DNA from 2 places in the Pseudomonas sp. GL_117 genome. Region 1 is predicted to be linked to the other one. Evidence: predicted binding sites of a transcription regulator. Region 1 holds the regulator's gene; the other holds the start of a gene.
What was found. The regulator FliA, encoded in region 1, starts transcription of late flagellar genes. The targets are predictions, from matches to a motif close to CTAAAGTTTNNNNNNNNNNNGCCGNTAA.
Positions count from the first base shown of each region.

Region 1 (4,699 bases):
AGCTGATCGGCCACGAGGAAGTCCAGCAATTGATGGGTTTGCTGGCCAAGGCTTCGCCAAAACTCGCCGAAGAGCTGGTGCCGGGCGTGCTGTCGCTGTCGCAGTTGCTCAAGGTGTTGCAGGCGCTGCTGGCCGAACAGGTGCCGGTGCGCGACATTCGCAGCATCGCCGAGGCCATCGCCAACAATGCCGCCAAGAGTCAAGATACCGCCGCGCTGGTGGCGGCGGTGCGTGTCGGATTGTCTCGCGCCATCGTGCAAAGCATTGTAGGGACTGAGTCTGAGCTGCCTGTGATCACCTTGGAGCCAAGGTTGGAACAAATATTGCTCAATAGTATTCAGAAGGCAGGACAAGGCCAGGAAGAGGGCGTTCTGCTGGAGCCAAGCATGGCTGAAAAACTGCAGCGTTCGTTGATCGACGCCGCACAACGCCAGGAAATGCAGGGCCATCCGGTGATTCTGCTGGTGGCCGGCCCCGTCCGGGCGATGTTGTCGCGGTTTGGACGCCTGGCAGTTCCGAATTTGCACGTTTTGGCTTATCAGGAAATTCCTGACAACAAGCAAGTGACTATCGTCGCGACAGTAGGGCCCAACGGCTGAGGTAGTGGGTTATGCAAGTGAAGCGTTTTTTCGCCGCCGATATGCGTCAGGCCATGAAACTGGTGCGTGATGAGCTGGGCGCCGATGCCGCGATTATCGGTAACCGTCGTATTGCCGGCGGTGTCGAGCTGACGGCTGCCCTGGATTACACGCCTTCGGCGCTGGCGCCGCGTGTGCCGAACATGGAACTCGAAGACGAGCTGCGCAAGACCGCCTCGCGCATTGTGTCGGCCCAGGCCGAACTGAGCATGCGCGGCGACAGCGATGCCACCACCAATCGCCAGTTGTTCGCCGGCCTGCCGTTGACCGCTGCGGAGCCCTTGGTTGAGCCCACCTTCACCGAACCACCGCGTCCTGCAGCGCCGCCACCGGCGGGCGCAGTCGACCAGCGTGTGTTTGACTCGATGCGCTTTGAACTCAATGGCCTGCGTGAGCTGCTGGAAGTGCAGCTGGGCTCCCTGGCGTGGACACAGTTGCAAGGCAGCAAGCCGGCCCAGGCCAACCTGTGGCGCCGCCTGCAACGCATCGGCCTGTCCGGCCCGTTGTCCCGCGACCTGCTGGCACTGACCACCGAAATCGACGAGCCTCGCCAGGCCTGGCGCATGCTGCTGGCGCACCTGGCGCGGATGATCGTCACCCCGGAAATCGAGCCCCTGGAAGAGGGCGGTGTGATCGCCATGGTCGGCCCTGCCGGCATGGGCAAGACCACCACACTGGCCAAGCTGGCCGCGCGTTATGTGCTCAAGTACGGCGCGCACAACATCGCGCTGGTGAGCATGGACAGCTACCGCATCGGCGCCCAGGAGCAGCTCAAGACCCTGGGCCGTATCCTCAATGTGTCGGTGACCCACGTCGACCCGGGCCAGTCCCTGGCCAACGCCCTCGATCCGCTGCTGCGCAAGCGCGTGGTGCTGATCGACACCGCCGGCCTGCAGGCCAGCGATCCGGCGCTGCGCATGCAACTGGAAAGCCTGGCCGGGCGTGGCATCAAGTCGAAAAATTACCTGGTGCTTGCAACCACCAGCCAGAAACAGGTTCTTACCGCTGCATACCACAGCTACAAACGTTGCGGCCTGGCCGGCTGCATCCTGACTAAACTGGATGAGACGGCGAGCCTGGGCGAAGTATTGAGCCTGGCGATCAGCCATGAATTACCGGTCGCCTACCTGACCGACGGGCCGCGGATCCCGGATGATTTGCATCTGCCGCGCCGTCATCAGTTGGTCAGCCGCGCTGTCAGCGTGCAAATGCAAGAAGAGCCTAGCGAGGAAGCGATGGCCGATATGTTCGCCGACCTCTACCACAACCCGGCAAAGCGGGTGGGTTGAGGGCAGGGCGAACACCGTGAAATGTATCTACATCGTTGGTCTGCAAGCGATTCACGCGGCCAAGCCATGTAGCCTGCGTCTAAGCAAGACAAGGTAAAGAAATAAAATGGGCAGCATGCATCCCGTACAGGTGATCGCGGTGACCGGCGGCAAAGGTGGCGTCGGGAAAACTAACGTGTCAGTGAATTTGTCCCTGGCCCTGGCAGAGCTTGGCCGTCGGGTCATGTTGCTGGATGCTGACCTGGGTCTGGCGAATGTCGACGTTCTGCTGGGGCTGACGCCCAAACACACCCTCGCCGATGTGATCGAGGGCCGCTGCGAGCTGCGTGATGTGCTGCTCCAGGGTCCTGGCGGGATCCGCATCGTACCGGCTGCCTCCGGCACCCAGAGCATGGTGCACTTGAGCCCGGCGCAGCATGCCGGCCTGATCCAGGCGTTCAGCGACATTGGCGACAACCTCGACGTGCTGGTGATCGACACCGCCGCCGGGATCGGCGAGTCGGTGGTCAGCTTCGTGCGCGCCGCGCAGGAAGTCTTGCTGGTGGTCTGCGATGAACCCACCTCGATCACCGATGCCTACGCCCTGATCAAATTGCTTAACCGTGACTACGGCATGAACCGCTTCCGCGTCCTGGCCAACATGGCCCAGAGCCCGCAGGAAGGGCGCAACCTGTTCGCCAAGTTGACCAAGGTCACGGATCGCTTTCTCGATGTCGCCTTACAATACGTAGGCGCAGTTCCCTATGACGAGTGTGTGCGCAAGGCCGTGCAAAAGCAGCGTGCGGTCTATGAAGCGTTCCCTCGTTCGAAGTGCGCACTGGCGTTCAAGGCTATTGCTCAGAAGGTCGATACTTGGCCATTGCCCGCCAATCCCCGGGGGCATCTGGAGTTTTTCGTCGAGCGATTGGTGCATCAGACGAGCGCGGGACCTGTGCTATGACATCCAGCGGCTACAACCTTTACAAGAAGTCGGCACGTGACAGCCAGGGCGAATTGATCGAGCGCTATGCGCCGCTGGTCAAGCGCATCGCCTATCACCTGCTGGCGCGCCTGCCGGCGAGTGTGCAGGTCGAAGACTTGATCCAGGCCGGCATGATCGGCCTGCTTGAAGTGTCGACCAAATACGATGCGAGCAAGGGTGCCAGTTTCGAGACGTACGCGGGCATCCGTATCCGTGGCGCGATGCTCGATGAGGTGCGTAAAGGTGATTGGGCGCCGCGGTCGGTACACCGCAATACGCGCATGGTCAGTGACGCAATTCGCGCAATTGAAGCAAAAACCGGTCGCGACGCTAAAGATCACGAAGTTGCGGCCGAACTCCAATTGAGTCTCGACGATTATTACGGGATTTTGAACGATACCTTGGGCAGCCGCCTGTTCAGCTTCGACGACCTGCTACAGGACGGCGAACACGAAGGGCTGCACGAGGACGGCGCGAGTGCACATCTTGAGCCGTCGCGCGACCTGGAGGATGAACGCTTCCAGGGCGCGTTGGCGGACGCGATTGCCAATTTGCCGGAGCGTGAGCGACTGGTGTTGGCGCTGTACTACGACGAAGAGCTGAACCTCAAGGAAATCGGTGAGGTCCTGGGGGTCAGCGAATCGCGTGTCAGCCAGCTGCATAGCCAGTGCGCAGCCCGCTTGCGGGGGCGGTTGGGAGAGTGGCGCGCGCGCTGACAGGCAGTGTGGGGACACTGCAGACGAGACCGTGAAGGCGTGACGCTTTTGCGGTTTTGCGCCGTGGTGCCCTGGGCAGTCCTTTTTGTGTAACGCCTGTTGATTGAAATGGCGCGTCCAGGTGCTGGGCGCGTTTAAGACTGCTTGGAGGTCGAATTGGACAAGAACATGAAAATCCTCATCGTTGATGACTTCTCAACGATGCGGCGGATCATTAAAAACCTGTTGCGTGACCTTGGGTTCACAAACACGGTCGAGGCGGATGACGGCCTTACGGCGATTCCGATCCTCAACAGCGGGAGCATCGACTTTCTGGTAACCGACTGGAACATGCCGGGCATGACCGGTATCGACCTGCTGCGTCACGTGCGTGCCGACGAAAAGCTGCGCGGCCTGCCCGTGCTGATGGTGACCGCCGAAGCCAAGCGTGAACAGATCATCGAAGCCGCCCAAGCCGGGGTAAACGGTTACGTGGTCAAACCTTTCACTGCATTGGCCTTGAAAGAGAAGATCGAAAAAATCTTCGAACGCATCCACGGCTAATGCCATCGCGGGGGAGCTATGGAGCATAAAGAAACATCACAGGGAGACTTCGAGTCGACCCTGAAAAAGCATGCTCACCAGTTGGTCGACTGCCTTGAGAGAGGCCAGTTCGGCGACGCGGTGCAGTTGATCCATGAGCTCAACCAGACCCGTGACCGCGGCCTGTACCAGGAAGTGGGCAAGCTCACGCGTGAGCTGCATAGTGCGATCGTCAATTTCCAGATCGACCCGCACATGCCCCAGGCCGAAGAGATCTCGCAGATCACCGATGCCACCGAGCGCCTGTCCTATGTGGTCAGGCTGACTGAGGCGGCGGCCAACCGCACCATGGACCTGGTGGAAAACGCCACGCCTCTGGTCAACGGCATGGCCACCGAAGCCCAGGCCTTGAGCCACGACTGGGGTCGCTTCATGCGCCGCGAAGTCGGGGCCGAAGAGTTTCGTGAGTTGGCACGTCGGGTCGAAGGTTTCCTGTCACGCAGTGAGCAGGAAAACCGCATGGTTTCCAGCAACCTCAATGACATTCTGCTGGCCCAGGATTACCAGGACCTC
Region 1 covers NZ_CM174418.1:4,359,376-4,364,074, reverse strand. Annotated here, with positions in the region: gene flhA (flagellar biosynthesis protein FlhA) at 1-599, shown strand, start outside; gene flhF (flagellar biosynthesis GTPase FlhF) at 611-1,927, shown strand; gene fleN (flagellar synthesis regulator FleN) at 2,034-2,867, shown strand; gene fliA (RNA polymerase sigma factor FliA) at 2,864-3,604, shown strand; gene AC3ISR_RS19735 (chemotaxis response regulator CheY) at 3,773-4,147, shown strand; gene AC3ISR_RS19730 (protein phosphatase CheZ) at 4,166-4,699, shown strand, end outside.

Region 2 (4,699 bases), 1.6 Mb from region 1:
ACCTCTTCGGCGGCCTTGCGGATATGCGAAACCATGGTCGACAGCGCTTCACCCATCTGGTTGAAGCTGCGTGCCAGTTGGCCGATTTCGTCATGGCTGGAGACGTTCAGACGGGCACTCAAATCGCCCGCGCCGAGGGCTTCGGCCTGGCGTACCAGGTCGCTCAACGGCGCCAGCTTGCTGCGTAGCAACCACACCGTTGCGCCCACCGCCAGCAACATCGCCAGTACGCTGCCGATGATCAGGCGAATCCCGACCGACCACGTCACGGAGCGAATCTCTGCCTTGGGCATGCTCGCCACCACCGACCACGGCCCACCGTCGAACGGCACCGCGACGCTGTAGAAGTCTTCGTTCTTGTCGCTCCAGAAGCGCCCTTCACCCGGCTTTTTCGCCAGGTCGACGATCACTGGGGCCGCCTGGTCCAGCGCCTGCACGCCCGCGGGCGGCACCAGCCAGTGTTTCTGCTCATCGAGCAGCGCCAGGGAGCCGGTCTGGCCGATGCGGAAACGCTTGAGGTTATCGAACTGGGCGTTTTGCGCGTCGGTGTAGTCGAAACCGACAAACAGCACCGCGATGACTTTGCCCGCGCTATCGCGCACCGGCGTGTACTGGGTCATGTAGGAACGTTCGAACAACACTGCACGGCCGACGTAGCTTTGCCCGGCCAGCAGGCGTTGATAGGCCGGATGCTGGTGATCCAGCGCGGTGCCGATGGCACGGCTGCCGTCCTGTTTGGTCAGGGACGTGCTGACGCGCACAAAGTCCTCGCCCGTGCGCACAAACACGGTGGCCACGCCGCCCGAGGTGTCCTTGAACTCATCGACTTCGGCGAAATCGTTGTTCAGCACCGCGTTGCCCAGGTACAGGCCCGGGGTCTGCACGCCGGCCACGCTCACCGGCTGGTCGGCACGCACACTCAAACCGGCGCCGAAGCGCTTCTCGAACAACCCGCTCAAGCGCTGGGTACTTTCGCGCAAGGTGCTGTGGAAGGTGTTGAGTTGATCGGCGAGCAGGCGCGCTTCGCTGGCCAGGTGTTCCTCGCGGGTGTCGAGGTTGGCGGAGTCGAGGGAACGCAAGGCAAACACCGTACTGCCGCTGATGACGACAGCCAGAATCACGGCGAGCGCGAGGCCTAGCTGGGAAGCAATCCGAGCACGAGGTTGAGACATGACAGCTCCTGGCCGAGGCCAGGATCATCCTGATCTCATAGCGCTGCTCGGCAAATTATCGGGTGGGTAGTGTTGGAGTACGATGGTTCCAACACACCTACTTCGGCGGCGCCGAGCAATACTTGAGCACTGTGCAGGGGGATCACGCAAACGATTGCTATACCGAGCCATCCCCCTTCAATCGAGGCGCTCTACCGCCGGCAGTGCCATGGCCTGCACCTCGCTCTGGAGAAAGTCCGCCAAGCGGCGCAGGCGCTCACCGCCGGGACGGGTTTTCGGCCACACCAGATAGTAATTTTCCCCACTGGCCACGGCAGTTGGCCACGGCAGGCTCAATCGCCCCTGGGCGACGTCTTCGGCCACCATCAGCAAGTCCCCCATGGACACGCCGTAACCCCGCGCAGCGGCGATCATGCCCAGCTCAAGGGTATCGAACACCTGCCCGCCCTTGAGCGAGACCTGCGACGACAAGCCCATGCGTTGCAGCCAGTTGCGCCAGTCACGGCGGTCGGGCGTGGGATGCAGCAACTCGGCAGTGGCCAGGCGCGCAGCGTCCCATGGGCCGTCGTCCAGCAGGTTCGGCGCGCCCACCGGGATCAACAACTCAGGGAACAGGTAGCAGGCTTCCCAGTCCGCCGGAAAATGCCCGTCGCTCAACAGCACCGCGCAGTCGAACGGCTCCTGGTTGAAGTCCACCTCGTCCACGCTCATCCACGCGCTGGTCAATTGCACCTCGTTGCCCGGCTGCAACGCGCGGAACCGGCTGAGCCGCGCCAGCAGCCAGCGCATGGTTAAGGTGGACGGCGCCTTCATGCGCAGGATGTCATCTTCGGCGTTCAAGGTATGGCAGGCCCGCTCAAGGGCGGCGAAGCCTTCACGCACGCCCGGTAGCAGCAGGCGGGCCGCTTCGGTGAGCTGCAACGTACGGCCGCTGCGCTGGAACAGGCGGCAGGCGAAATGTTCCTCCAGGGTGCGGATGTGCCGGCTCACCGCGCTTTGGGTGATGGACAGCTCCTCTGCCGCGCGGGTGAAAGAGTGGTGTCGGGACGCGGCTTCAAATGCGCGCAACGCGTAAAGCGGAGGAAGACGACGAGACATAGGGAAGGCTCCGACAGCAGGATGCCGAAACCCTACCAGAATCATTCAGGCATGAGTTTTAATCATGCAAGTGATCGCTTTTATCCCTTTGTGCAATAGGCCCAGAGCGCCGAGAATCAACCCTTCCACAACCCTATGACTTTTTGAGCGTGATGATCATGCAGCATCCGGCACGTACCGAACTCTGGGCCATTCTGCGGCTGTCAGGGCCGTTGATTGCCTCACAGTTGGCGCACATGTTGATGGTGCTGACCGACACGCTGATGATGGCCCGCCTGAGCCCCGAAGCCTTGGCCGGCGGAGGCCTGGGCGCGGCCAGCTATTCGTTCGTGTCGATTTTCTGCATCGGCGTGATTGCGGCGGTGGGCACCCTGGTAGCGATCCGGCATGGCGCGGGCGACATCGACGGTGCAACACGCCTGACCCAGGCCGGGCTGTGGCTGGCCTGGCTGATGGCGCTGGCCGCCGCCCTGCTGCTGTGGAACCTCAAGCCGGTGCTGCTGATGTTCGGCCAGACCGAAACCAACGTGCACGCCGCCGGGCAATTCCTCACGATCCTGCCCTTCGCCCTGCCCGGCTACCTGAGCTTCATGGCCTTGCGCGGTTTCACCAGCGCCATCGGCAAGGCCACCCCGGTGATGGTGATCAGCCTGTGTGGCACGGTGCTCAACTACCTGCTCAACCACGCCTTGATCGAAGGCATGTTCGGCTTGCCGAAACTGGGTTTGATGGGCATCGGCCTGGTGACCGCGATTGTGGCCAACGGCATGGCGTTGGCGTTGATGTGGTACATCCGCAGCAACCGCGCCTATGCTGCCTACCCGCTGGGCACCGGCCTCCTACGCCTGAACACGCACTATCTGCGCGAACTGTGGCGCCTGGGCCTGCCGATTGGCGGCACCTATGCGGTCGAGGTCGGACTGTTTGCCTTCGCCGCGCTGTGCATGGGCACCATGGGCAGCACGCAGCTGGCGGCGCATCAGATCGCCCTGCAAATCGTCTCGGTGGCCTTCATGGTGCCGGCGGGAATGTCCTACGCGGTGACCATGCGTATCGGCCAGCATTACGGTGCCGGGCAACTGCTGCAGGCACGTTTGGCCGGCCGGGTCGGCATCGGCTTTGGCGCCGCGGTGATGTTGGGATTTGCGGCGGTGCTGTGGCTGTTTTCCGACCCATTGATAGGACTGTTCCTCGACCATAACGACCCGGCATTCCACGACGTGATCGTCCTGGCCGTCAGCTTGCTGGCCGTGGCGGCGTGGTTCGAGTTGTTCGACGGGGTGCAGACCATTGCCATGGGCTGCATTCGTGGGCTGAAGGACGCCAAGACCACTTTCCTGGTGGGCCTGGGTTGCTATTGGCTAATCGGTGCACCGTCGGCGTGGCTGATGGCGTTCACCCTCGGTTGGGGGCCGACAGGCGTGTGGTGGGGTTTGGCGCTGGGGCTGGCGTGTGCGGCGGTGAGCCTGACGTGGGCGTTTGAGGCGAAGATGAAGCGGATGATCCGCCACGAGCCGCAGGCCCAAGCCACATTTCAGGCGGCACACGCGGAGTAACGACCTAACCAGGTCTACAACTGTGGGAGCGGGCTTGCTCGCGAATGCGCTGGGTCAGCCAAATAGTCAGTGACTGATACACCGCATTCGCGAGCAAGCCCGCTCCCACACAAGCCCGCTCGCACAGTCGACCGGCGTTGCAATTCAACCCAGTAAAGCCTCACGGCCTTTGCCGAAGGTCAGGTACTCGATCAGCTCCGGCAACGGCAACGGCTTGCTGATCAGATACCCCTGGGCCTGGTCGCATCCAAACAACCGCAACAACGCCAGTTGCTCAGGGGTTTCCACACCCTCGGCCACCACTTCCAGGTTGAGGTTGTGGGCCAGGTTGATCATCGCGTGCACCAGCTTGCGGTTCTCTTCGCGCTCTTCCATGCCGCCGACAAAGCTCTTGTCGATCTTGAGCAAGGCAATCGGCAGGCTGTTGAGGTGCACGAACGATGAAAAACCGGTGCCGAAGTCATCCAGGGAAAAGCGCACGCCGAGGCGACCGAGGGCGTCCATGGTCTGCTTGACCAGATCGCTGCGGCGCATCACGGCGGTTTCGGTGAGTTCGAATTCCAGCCATTGCGCTTCCACGCCGCGTTCGGCGATCAGCCGGCTGAGGGTGGAGAGCAATTGGCTGTCCTGGAACTGGCGGAACGACAGGTTGACCGCCATGTGCAACGGCGGCAGGCCACGTTCGCGCAGGTCTTGCATGTCGCGCAGGGCCCGGGAAATCACCCAGTAACCCAACGGCACGATCAGCCCGCTTTGCTCGGCCAGGGGCACGAATTCGCTGGGCGGCAACAGGCCGCGCTCGCCGTGACGCCAGCGCACCAGGGCTTCGAGGCCGACGATGTGCCCGTCGTCCAGGTCCAGGCGCGGCTGGTA
Region 2 covers NZ_CM174418.1:6,005,462-6,010,160, forward strand. Annotated here, with positions in the region: gene AC3ISR_RS27560 (methyl-accepting chemotaxis protein) at 1-1,172, opposite strand, end outside; gene AC3ISR_RS27565 (LysR substrate-binding domain-containing protein) at 1,350-2,270, opposite strand; gene AC3ISR_RS27570 (NorM family multidrug efflux MATE transporter) at 2,423-3,826, shown strand; gene AC3ISR_RS27575 (putative bifunctional diguanylate cyclase/phosphodiesterase) at 3,971-4,699, opposite strand, start outside.
Region 2: the regulator FliA is predicted to act here: its motif matches at 1,272-1,299, upstream of AC3ISR_RS27560 (methyl-accepting chemotaxis protein).